2 regions of the Comamonas resistens genome follow, and region 2 is predicted to be linked to the other one. Evidence: predicted binding sites of a transcription regulator. Region 2 holds the regulator's gene; the other holds the start of a gene.
What was found. The regulator FNR, encoded in region 2, switches genes on or off when oxygen is low (the NO sensors DNR and NnrR bind a similar motif). The targets are predictions, from matches to a motif close to TTGATNNNNATCAA.
Positions count from the first base shown of each region.

Region 1: a site for FNR is predicted at 2,990-3,003, ahead of QMY55_RS09340 (OmpW/AlkL family protein). Genes of this name have one in related genera too.

Region 1 covers NZ_CP125947.1:1,984,687-1,990,433, reverse strand. The annotation lists gene QMY55_RS09350 (O-acetylhomoserine aminocarboxypropyltransferase/cysteine synthase family protein) at 1-1,229, shown strand, start outside; gene QMY55_RS09345 (energy transducer TonB) at 1,535-1,897, shown strand; gene QMY55_RS09340 (OmpW/AlkL family protein) at 2,310-2,906, opposite strand; gene QMY55_RS09335 (DUF808 domain-containing protein) at 3,127-4,140, opposite strand; gene QMY55_RS09330 (hypothetical protein) at 4,286-4,495, shown strand; gene QMY55_RS09325 (VWA domain-containing protein) at 4,562-5,747, opposite strand, start outside.
Region 2 covers NZ_CP125947.1:2,115,501-2,121,247, reverse strand. The annotation lists gene QMY55_RS09945 (HD-GYP domain-containing protein) at 1-493, opposite strand, end outside; gene QMY55_RS09940 (sulfite exporter TauE/SafE family protein) at 581-1,294, opposite strand; gene hemN (oxygen-independent coproporphyrinogen III oxidase) at 1,298-2,680, opposite strand; gene fnr (fumarate/nitrate reduction transcriptional regulator Fnr) at 2,948-3,670, shown strand; gene QMY55_RS09925 (hypothetical protein) at 3,733-3,996, opposite strand; gene QMY55_RS09920 (FixH family protein) at 4,272-4,586, opposite strand; gene ccoG (cytochrome c oxidase accessory protein CcoG) at 4,686-5,747, opposite strand, start outside.

The DNA of each region.
Region 1 (5,747 bases), 130 kb from region 2:
CGACCAAGGCCGTGGCCGTGCCCATCTACCAGACGGTGGCCTACGCCTTCGATAGCGCTCAGCATGGCGCAGACCTGTTCGACCTCAAGGTGCCGGGCAATATCTACACCCGCATCATGAACCCCACCACCGATGTGCTGGAAAAGCGCGTCGCGGCCCTGGAAGGCGGCATTGCCGCACTGGCCCTGGCTTCCGGCATGGCCGCCATTACCGCCGCCATACAGACCCTGGCAGAAGCGGGTGACAACATCATCAGCGCCAGCACGCTTTATGGCGGCACCTACAACCTGTTTGCCCACACCTTCCCCCAGCAGGGCATCGAGGTGCGCTTTGCCGATCCGCGCGATCCTGCCAGCTTTGGCAAGCTGATCGACGCCAGGACCAAGGCGGTGTTCATCGAGTCCATCGGCAACCCATTGGGCAACGTGACCGATATCCAGGCGCTGGCCGATGTGGCCCATGCCCATGGCGTACCGCTGATCGTGGACAACACCGTGCCCTCACCCTATCTGCTGCGCCCCTTCGAGTTCGGTGCCGACATCGTCGTGCATTCGCTGACCAAGTATCTGGGCGGTCACGGCACCAGCGTGGGCGGCGCAATTGTCGATAGCGGCAAGTTCCCCTGGGGCCAGCACAAGCAGCGCTTCAAGCGCCTGAACGAACCCGACGTCAGCTATCACGGCGTGGTCTATACCGAAGCGCTGGGCCCTGCAGCCTTCATCGGCCGCGCCCGCGTCGTGCCGCTGCGCAATATGGGCGCAGCCATCTCGCCCCAGAACGCCTTCCAGATTCTGCAAGGTATCGAAACCCTGGCGCTGCGCATGGACCGCATCTGCGAGAACACGCAGAAAATTGCCGAGACACTGCAGCAGCATCCCAAGGTCGAATGGGTGCGCTATGCCGGCCTCAAGGACCACCCCGACCATGCCATCGTGCAAAAGCAGTCGGGTGGCCGGGCTTCGGGCATTCTGTCGTTCAGCCTCAAGGGCGACGCCGGCCGCGAAGCCGGCGCACGTTTCCTTGATGCGCTGCAATTGTTCACGCGTCTGGTGAACATTGGCGACGCCAAGTCGCTGGCAACCCACCCGGCCTCCACCACACACCGTCAGCTGGACGCTGCCGAACTGGCCAAGGCCGGTGTAAGCGAAGGCATGGTGCGCCTGTCCATCGGTATCGAGCATATCGATGACCTGCTGGTCGATCTGAACCAGGCTCTGGACAAGGTATAAAGTCTCCGCACCGCCTGCCCCCGGCAGGCGGCAAAGGAGACGTTTTGATGCTTGCCGCTTCCCCGCTTCGTACAGGTCTGCGCTCGCCAGCTTTCTCTGCAGCCTTGCTGCTGGCAGCGCTGTGGCTGGGCGGATGCCGCCAGATACCGCCGGCTCCCGAGCCATCTTCCGAGCTTGATGGCACATCCGTGCAAGGCACGGGCACCGAACCCACACGAAGCCGGATACAGTCCACAAGCCCCGCTCCGGCAGCACCGTCAGAACCAAACGAAACACCCCCTACAGCCGGACCTCGCAGCCCGCAGATGTCAAAGCCTCTGGGTGGCAGCCAGGCCCGCTGGCTTGCCAGCTCCGAGCGTCCCCTCTGGCTGCAGAATTGCTTTGCTCCGCATCAGCTTGATGCACCGCTGCAGATCCGGCGAACCGTGCTGCCTGACTACCCGCAAGCCATGGCAGTCAACGAAGTCCAGGGCCGCTTCGTCATCGTCTTTGAGATATCCGCAACAGGCAAAGTGGGAAATCATCTGGTCCAGCCAGGCGCACACCCGGCGCTGGTCAAGCCATCGATTGCCGCGCTGCAGAAATGGAAGTTCTCGCGCCCTACTGCCCAGGGCCAACCGGTCAGCGCCTGCCTTGCCCAGGTCTTTCGCTACCAGCTGGAGGATTAAGCCCCCACGCTTGCCCACTGCGTGTGGCCGCTGCCCCCCAAGGGGGCCGCTTATTGCCTTGGGACGGCCCTGCGCCAATAAAAAGCCCCCACGCTTGCCCACTGCGTGTGGCCGCTGCCCCCCCCAAGGGGGCCGCTTATTGCCTTGGGACGGCCCTGCGCCAATAAAAAGCCCCCACGCTTGTCTGCTACGTGCGGCAGTTGCCTGAGGGAACTGCTCATAGCCTTGGGGCGCCCGGCGACAAAAAAAATCGGTACCCCGCGCAAGCGGAATACCGATACAAACATACACCCTAGCCTTGAAATGCGCCGGCCATGCCGACCGGCCCACTCCGTTGCGCCGCAAAGCCTGCGGCGCGTGCCTCATCTGCGGAAGAAGGCCGCAGACAAGATCACTCCTTGGGACTCCACTCTTAGAAGCGGTAGCCCACGCCCACGCCCACCAGCCATGGGTCGACCTTGAGCTTGCCAATGTTGTTGTTGATCTTCGTGTCGATGTATACCTTCTTCACATCGAAGTTCAGCGACCAGTTCTTGTCCAGCGCATAGTCAAAACCCACTTGCAGTGCGCCACCCCAGCTGCTGCGCTTCACGTCCAGGCCCGCAGGCAGATTCACGCTGGAGAAATGCGTGTAGTTGATACCCGCGCCCACATAGGGCTTGAAGGCACCGAAATTGGTGAAGTGGTACTGGGCCAGCAAAGTGGGCGGCAGATGCTTGAGCGAGCCCAGGTAAGCGTCATTCAGATACACGCTGTGCTTTTGCGGATAGGTCAGCACCAGCTCGGCAGCGATATTGGGCGTGAAGAAGTAGGACACATCCACTTCCGGGATCCACTTGTTGTTGATGCTCACGCCGGCATCACCGGCTGCACCGCCGTTTTCGCTGTCCAGATGCAGTGCGCGCACGCGCACCTGCCATGGGCTGGTGCCGTCAAAGGATTGGGCAAAGGCAGTGCCGGCAGTCAATGCGCTGGCAGCAGCGGCAATTGCGATCAGAGTCTTTTTCATGGGCTTTTTTCCTTGAGGTAATCAATGGGAATGCTTGGCACATCCCTTGGCATTGATTGAAACAAAGCCGCCTTTGCTCGGGTTTGTCCCAGGTCAACCTGCACCTCATGCAGCCCAAGAAAAAGGCGGTCGTTGCCCTCGGGCCACGACCGCCTTGAAACCTGCTCTCACATCTGATCCAGCTCAAACCCGCACCCGGTATACGGTGCTAGCTACTCTTTCAATGAGCAGCCGGGGCTCCCTTAAGCTTGTGCCACAGCTCCACGCACAGCACCACCGCGCCGCCGATGATGGCGCCTACCACCACATGCACCAGCACCGGCCCCAGCATTGCGGCCATGCCCCCCATGGGGACCAGCACCACCTGCACCCAATGCTCGATCGGAGCCATGCCGTGCACCAGCAGACTACCGCCCACCATGAACATGGCGGCCGTGCCCACGATGGACAGGCCACGCATCAGCCAGGGCGTGAATGCAATCAGGCCACGCCCCAAGGCCTTGGCTGCGCTGCTGGACTTGGCCATCAGCCAGTTGCCCACATCATCCATGCGCACGATGCCGGCCACCAGACCATAGACAAACACGGTAATGGCCAGTGCCACGGCAACCAGCACCACTGCTTGCTCCCAGATGGGCTTGGTGGACACCGTAGCCAGCGCAATCGCCATGATTTCTGCCGAGAGAATGAAGTCGGTGCGTATCGCGCCCTTGACCTTTTGCTTCTCATATTCCATGGGGTCCATCTGCTTTTCGCGTGCGGCCCTCACCGACGATGGTGCCACCCCCTTGTGCGCTGCCTCGTCGGCATCGACAACGGCCTCATGCACACCGTGAGGCTTTTTCTGGTGGAAGATCTCGAGAATCTTTTCCACGCCTTCAAAGCACAGAAACGCACCGCCCAGCATCAGCAGCGGAGTGATCAGCCAGGGAACAAACGCACTGATCAGCAAGGCTGCAGGCACCAGAATCGCCTTGTTCATCAGCGAGCCCTTGGCCACGGCCCAGACTACGGGCAACTCCCGGTTGGCCTTGACCCCGGCAACCTGCTCGGCATTGAGTGCCAGGTCGTCGCCAAGCACACCGGCTGTCTTTTGCACGGCCACCTTGGTCTGGGTCGCCACATCATCCAGAATGGCCGTGCTCTTGCCCGCGGCCGTTTTGGTCATCAGCGCCACATCATCGAGCAAGGTCGCAATATCATCGAGCAACATCAAAAGACCCGCACCAGCCATCGCACTCCCCATTGGTTTGAACGACCGCCATCATGCCTTCAAACCATGGCCGCCCGGCGACAGAAATTGCCAATCGTTCCAGAGTGCATGGCCGTAACAGCGGTTTTTACGCTGACAATGCGGCCTTAGCCCCACAGGAATCTCCGTGAACCAAACCGCCGCACATGCCGAACTGATTGCCAGCTACCGCAAGGCCGCAACCGAGGCAGCCAGGAAAGCGGACCTGGTCAAGGCCCTGGCCTCCAAAGGCCCCAAAGCCATCGCCACGGCCAGCGAAATCGCCGCCAAGGCAGCACGCCGTCGCGACGTACTGGCCGCCAAACTCACCCAGCTGGGCGTAACGATTCCCGAATAGACCCACAATAGCGGCGCTAGGGCTACCGCCTGGAAAAGCAGCCCGTCCAGCGACAAGCTGCTATTTTTATTTGCTGGTCTTGAAGCCCTGGGTCGCCGCCCAGGCGGCCACATCGTCGCGCCGAATGGCGGCAGCCATCAGTTGCGGGAAGGCATCGGGCGTGCAGGCAAACGAGGGCACGCCAAGCGCGGCCAGCTTGGCGGCCAGATCGGCGTCATAAGCGGGGGCTCCCTCGTCGCTCAGCGCCAGCAAGGTGATGAACTGCACGCCAGCCTCCACCAGCTCGTTGGCGCGGCGCAGCAGGCCGGACTCCACACCGCCCTCGTAGAGGTCGGAGATCAGCACCAGAATGGTGTTGCGCGGCTCGCTGATCAGCCCCTGGCAGTAGCCCACGGCGCCGTTGATGTCGGTACCGCCACCCAGTTGCACGCCGAACAGCACATCGACCGGATCGTCGAGTTTCTCGGTCAGGTCGACCACGGCCGTATCGAACACCACCAGCTTGGTCGCCACGGCCGGCAAGCTGGCCATCACGGCGCCGAAGATGCTGGAATAGACCACCGAGTTGGCCATGGACCCACTCTGGTCGATGCACAGAATCACCTCGCGCTGCGGACGGCGTGCCTTGCGGCCGTAGCCGATCAGGGTTTCAGGCACTATGGTTTTGTATTCCGGCTGCCAGTGACGCAGATTGGCGCGAATGGTGCGGTTCCAGTCGATCTCGGCATGGCGCGGACGGCGGTTGCGCTGGCTGCGGTCCAGCGCACCGGCCACGGCGCTGCGCATGGGCTCTTCCAGCTTTTTCATCAGCTCGTCCACCACCTTGCGCACCACCAGCCGTGCCGTGGCCTTGGTGTTTTGCGGGATGACCGAGCCCAGCGAGATCAGGTCCGCCACCAGATGTACATCGGGCTGCACGTTTTCCAGCATCTCGGGCTGCAGCAACAGCTCGCGCAGCTGCAGCCGCTCCATGGCGTCGCGCTGCATGACCTGCACGACCTGGCTGGGAAAGTATTTGCGGATATCGCCGAGCCAGCGCGAGACGGATGGCGAAGAGTTGCCGCGTCCACCCTTGCGCGAGCCCAGCTTGCTGTCCTCTTCATACAGCGCGGCCAGGGCCTGGTCCATTTCCTGCAGGCGGCCCGAGATGCCGCCGCAGCTGGCATCGGCCGGGCTGCCCAGCACCATGCGCCAGCGCTGCAGGCGTGATGTAGGCTGCAGCTCCTGCTCGGCAGATTCCTGGTCTGGGTTG
Region 2 (5,747 bases):
AGCTCATCACAGCGGTGTTCAGACCATGCACGCTGGCCGAGCTGCGGCCGCCCTCAAACATCAGATGCAGGCTGATGTCGCTCTCGCTGGCAAGCTGCACCACATAGTCGCCAACCATTTCATCGCTGCCCGAGCGCGCTGCGGGCAGGTCTGCCGGCACCATGGCCTGGACGGCATCAAAACAGGCAAGCGCGGACTGGAAGCGCTTTTGCACGGACTGCATCGCCGTGCGCCAATTCTCGAGTGAACAGGTTTGCGGGAAATTTTCTGGCTCCACCTTGTCGGCCGCGGGTTCTTCCGTGACCTCCGGATCGCTGCGCGCTGGATCGAACTCGATATGACCCAGTTGCAGGGACTGCAGGGTCTTCAATTGCTCCTGGGTCGTGATCTTGAAGCTATTGACGGGAAACGGGTGCCTGAGCCAGCCCACACCCAGATGAACATACATGCCTATGCGCAGCTGTCCGATATCAATAGCGACGAATCGATTCACTTTGAGCGAGTCATACAAGATGTTGCATTATGCGCAGTTCCGTAACCTTCAAACAAAAGAGACCGGAAGTTTTGCGCCCTGACCGACTTATCGGCACCAAAGACTCGGTTTGTAGACCAAATCCATCCACAACGCCCATATTGCCACGCCGATCAGCATCAGGCCTGCAATGCGCGTACCCCATTGCGCGCGCAGAACATTCACCTTGCTCTGGCTCAGACGCCACAGCCATGGCCCTCCCACCAGCCACACGCCACTGCCCAGCGCAAATGCAGCCATGGACAAACCACCTTGCCAGGCACCGCCGCTGAGCGCAGCCACCAGCACGGCCGAATACAACAGACCACAGGGCATGAGAGCCCAGGCAAAACCCGCAGCCAGGCTGCCGCCTGGTGCGCTGACCCAGGGCTGAACCTTGGCCCAGGCAGAACGGCCGGCACGCTCCAACCAGACCGGCTGGCGGGCCTGCACCACCATGGCCAGGCCCCAGGCCATGACGACTACATGCATCAGAGCCCAGAGATTTTGCAATGCTGTGGTCTGACTGGTCAGCCAGGAAAGGCTTTCCATGGCCACGGCAGCCACGGCCCCCAGCAGGGCATAACCACCGACACGCCCCAGGTGAAACAGGCTGCTGCGTAGCCACTGGCGCTTGCGCAGACCATGCACAACAATCTGCTGAGCCTGGCTGGCGGCACTGCCGCACGTCACCACGCTGCAAGGAGCAGCACACATGACAAGACAATGGGGCCCACCCACGAGCCCCATGATCAAAGCAGTCCAAACCAGCGAAAACAACATGCGCTAGATGATGCGTGAAAACCGCGTGCGGTTCTTGTCGGCCTGTAAATAACGATCAAACAGCATGGCTACTCCACGCACGAAGAACCAGCCCAGCGCGGTGACATGGAAGCCTTCCTCCTCCAGCACCAGCAAGCCGTTGGCCTGCATCTCTTGCAGCGCCTTCATCTCCGGGGCGAAATATTCACGGAAGTTGATCAGCCAGGCCTGTTCCATGGGCTCATACAGCACAGCGCCCTGGCACATCACCGCCATGATGACAGCACGGCGCACCATGTCGTCGCGCGACAAGGCCAACCCGCGCTGCACGGGCAACTGGCCGCTGTCCAGAGCGTCGTAATACTCTTCCAGCGTCTTGACGTTCTGGCTGTAGGTAGCCCCCACTTTCCCGATTGCAGAGACACCAAGCGCAATCAGATCGCAGTCAGGCTGGGTACTGTAGCCCTGGAAATTGCGGTGCAGACGCCCCTGGCGCTTGGCAATGGCCAGAGAGTCATCGGGCAGCGCAAAGTGGTCCATGCCCACATAGACATAGCCGCCGTCCATGAATGCATCGATCGCGCTGGAGAGCATATTGAGCTTGTCCTGCCCCATGGGCAGGTCAGCAGACTCAATGCGACGCTGTGGCTTGAAGCGCTCGGGCAGATGGGCATAGGCATAAAGCGCTATGCGGTCAGGGCGCAAGGCATTGACCTGCTCCAGCGTACGCGCAAACGATTGAGGCGTCTGCTTGGGCAGACCATAGATCAGGTCCACATTGATGGACACAAAGCCCAGCTCGCGCGCTTTTTCCACCAGGGCAAAGACCTGCTGTGCCGGTTGCTCGCGATGCACGGCTTTTTGCACATCGGGATCGAAATCCTGCACGCCAAAGCTCAGGCGGTTGAAACCCATTTCCTTCAGCGCCTGCAGACGCTCGTTGCTCACGGTGCGAGGGTCCACCTCAATCGAATATTCACCCGCGGGGTCCAGCTTGAAATGCTCGCGCATCAGCGCCATCAAGGCACGCAGCTCGTCGTCGTTGAAAAACGTGGGCGTGCCGCCGCCCAGGTGCAACTGGCTGACAACCTGGCCCTTGCCGCAATGCTCGGTATGCATGGCGACTTCGCGGCGCAGATAGTCGAGGTACTGCGCCGCTTTCTCGTGATGCTTGGTGATGATCTTGTTGCAGGCGCAGTAGTAGCACAGCGACTCGCAGAACGGCACATGGACATAAAGGGACAGCGGCAGCGCGCGGGCAGCCGAATGTGCCTTGCGCTGCTGCAGTGCCAGGGTATAGTCCTCAGGGCCGAAAGCCTCAACAAAACGGTCGGCTGTTGGAAACGACGTGTAGCGAGGCCCCGGAATATCAAAACGGCTTAGCAATTCGGGCGTAACTGCGGTCATGGCTCTTAGTCAGGGTGCACCCACACTGCAGAGGACACCGATATCGAGCTTCTCTTCAGCCTGACCGGATGCCCGTCTTGTTGCAGCGAGCGCGTGTTTTTGGAATCAGTGTCTTCACTGTGCCCCAAGGCAAACCCCTTGTCCTTGATTCACATCAAGGGATAACAAGGCAAGTGCTGCGACAATTTGATCCATCTCATTACCAACCTAGAGGTCAATGAACGGCGCGGCCTCACTCCCTGTGCGTCCGCACCGCTGCTGCAAGCCATGAATCTTCAGACCATCAAAGCATCCTGCTCCAACTGCAATCTGCGTGAACTGTGCATGCCCATGGGCCTGGACGATGAGCAAATGGAGCGCATCGACGAAATCGTCGCCACGCGCCGCAAGATCAAGCGTGGCGGACTGCTGTTCCGCAACGGCGAGGAATTCACTTCGCTGTACGCCATCCGAACCGGCTTCTTCAAGACCTGCGTGGCCACCGAAGACGGTCGCGACCAGGTCACCGGCTTTCAGATGGCCGGTGAAATCATCGGCCTTGACGGCATCGTCAACGACCATCACACCTGCGACGCCGTGGCGCTGGAAGATGCCGAAGTCTGCGTCATGCCTTTTGACAAGCTCGAGCAGCTCTCGCGCGAGGTGACGGCCCTGCAAAACCATGTGCACAAGGTCATGAGCCGCGAAATCGTGCGCGAGCATGGCGTGATGCTGCTGCTGGGCAGCATGCGCGCCGAAGAGCGCCTGGCCGCTTTTGTGCTGAATCTGGTGCAGCGCCTGGCTGCCCGCGGCTTCTCCAAGTCGGAACTGGTGCTGCGCATGACCCGGGAGGAAATCGGCAGCTATCTGGGCCTGAAGCTGGAGACCGTGAGCCGCACCTTCTCCAAGTTCGCCGAAGAAGGCATTGTGGAAGTCAAGCAGCGCCACTTGCGCATTCTGGATACCGAAGCGCTCAAGCGCATTGTCAACAGCCAGCAATGCCAGAGCTGATCTACTAACCCTCAAAAGAACAAAGCCCGCTTACAGCGGGCCTTGTTCTTTTGGAAAGCTTGTCAATCGGCCAAAGGCTCGGAGACGATGCCGTTGTTCAAATCCTGCGCCGAGCGCGCCAGGCTGCGCGTCATCAGACTGCAAAGCAGCATGACCAGCCAGAAGGCGAAGAATGCTGCCGTATAGACGGCGCTGCGCGACCATTCCAGTGGCGACCCCATCCAGTGCACATCCATCGGGTCAACAAAGGCAAAAACCACCATTTCCAGGACTGCGGCGGCCAAAAATGCGGGCCATGCAATCCACATCCAGCGCTGAGTGTCCATCACGAATCTCCTTGGGCTGCGGGGAGCGGTGAGGACATTCTGCACATTGCCGGGCCGAACTGACCAGCCCCTTGCGGGCAAACACCGAGAAACCCAGGCACGGGAATTCTTTAATTGATAGCAGCCAGCGCCTATTAAATCTTCACTTCATAGGTGTCGTTACGCAAAACATAGACTCTACTTGCGCAAGGCGCTTTGAATTTCAGAGCATGCTCCATGAAAAAAGGCCGCTGGGCGGCCTTTTTTCATGGAGTGCTGTGCCCTGCAACCCGGCATCAGCGATCTGTAGGGTGATCTTGTGCAGGCGTTGCCGCATGATTGCGCCCGGTCAGTGCCGGGGCCAGGCTTTTTTGTGATTCGCTCATGCGCTGGTTGATCTCGATGCCATGACGATAGTAATCGGGGTCGATCACGGGGTCAGGCTTGCTCATGGCGATATAGGCCGTGACCAGGCCTGCGACGACCACAACGGCCGGGCCCGCCAGAACCAGCCAGACATGGGCGAACTTCCACCAAGGCTTGCCGTCCTCGGGATGCTGTGGTTTGGCTGCGCTTGCCGCACGTGCTGCGCTTGGGGTTGTTGCCGACATGGCGGATCTCTTTCAATGTGGAACTTTGCCAGTGCGGCGCATCGCCAGATGCGCAGCGCCAGCCAAGCTATTGTTGCGGATAGTCGATAACCTTGCCGTCTAGCGCGGCACCAGGAAAACAGCCTTCTCGGACACGCGCCCACCTTGGGCCTGCACGGCATCCAGATTGAAATGGATGGTGTGCGAACCAGGATCGGCCGAGCCATAGGGAATCTGCAGACGCACGGCAATGCCACGTGTCTCCGCTGGGCCTACGGTCACTTCCTGCTCGGAAGCCACCTCCAGATGATCCAGGCCCACGGCGCTGATGCGGTAGTTCTGCTCGGTCTCCGTGGCATTCATGATCTGCAGGCGGTAAACGTTCTCCAGCTTGCCTCCGGCCACGATGCGCGACAGCGCCGCCCGGTCACGGATGACGTCCACCTTCACGGGTTCACGCATCGCCAGGCTGGCAATCATGGCGGCACTGAGTGCCACCAGCACCGAGGTATAGATCAGCACACGCGGACGGAAGATGCGGCGAATCATCTGCGCATGCTTCCATGCCTTGGACACGGCATTCTGCGTGGTCAGGCGGATCAGGCCGCGTGGATACTCCATCTTGTCCATCACGGAGTTGCAGGCGTCTATGCACAAGCCGCAGCCAATGCACTCGTACTGCAGCCCGTTGCGGATGTCGATACCCACGGGACAGACCTGCACGCAGAGCTTGCAGTCGATGCAGTCGCCCAGACCTTCGGCCTTGTAGTCACTGCCCTTCTTGCGCGGACCGCGCCCCTCGCCGCGCTCTGCGTCGTAGCTGACGATCATGGTGTCCTTGTCGAACATGGCGCTTTGAAAACGTGCATAAGGGCACATGTATTTGCAGACCTGCTCGCGCATATAGCCGGCATTGCCATAGGTGGCAAAACCATAGAACAGCACCCAGAAAATCTGCCAGTTGCCACTCAGGGCCAGCAACTCGACACCCAGTTCACGGATGGGCACGAAATAGCCCACGAAGGTGAAACCGGTCCACAGGGACAAGGCGATCCAGAGGAACTGCTTGAGCGACTTCTTCCAGATCTTCTCGAAAGTCCAGCCGCCCTTGTCGATGCGCATACGGGCACTGCGATCGCCTTCGACCTTGCTCTCGATCCAGACAAAAATCTCGGTATAAAC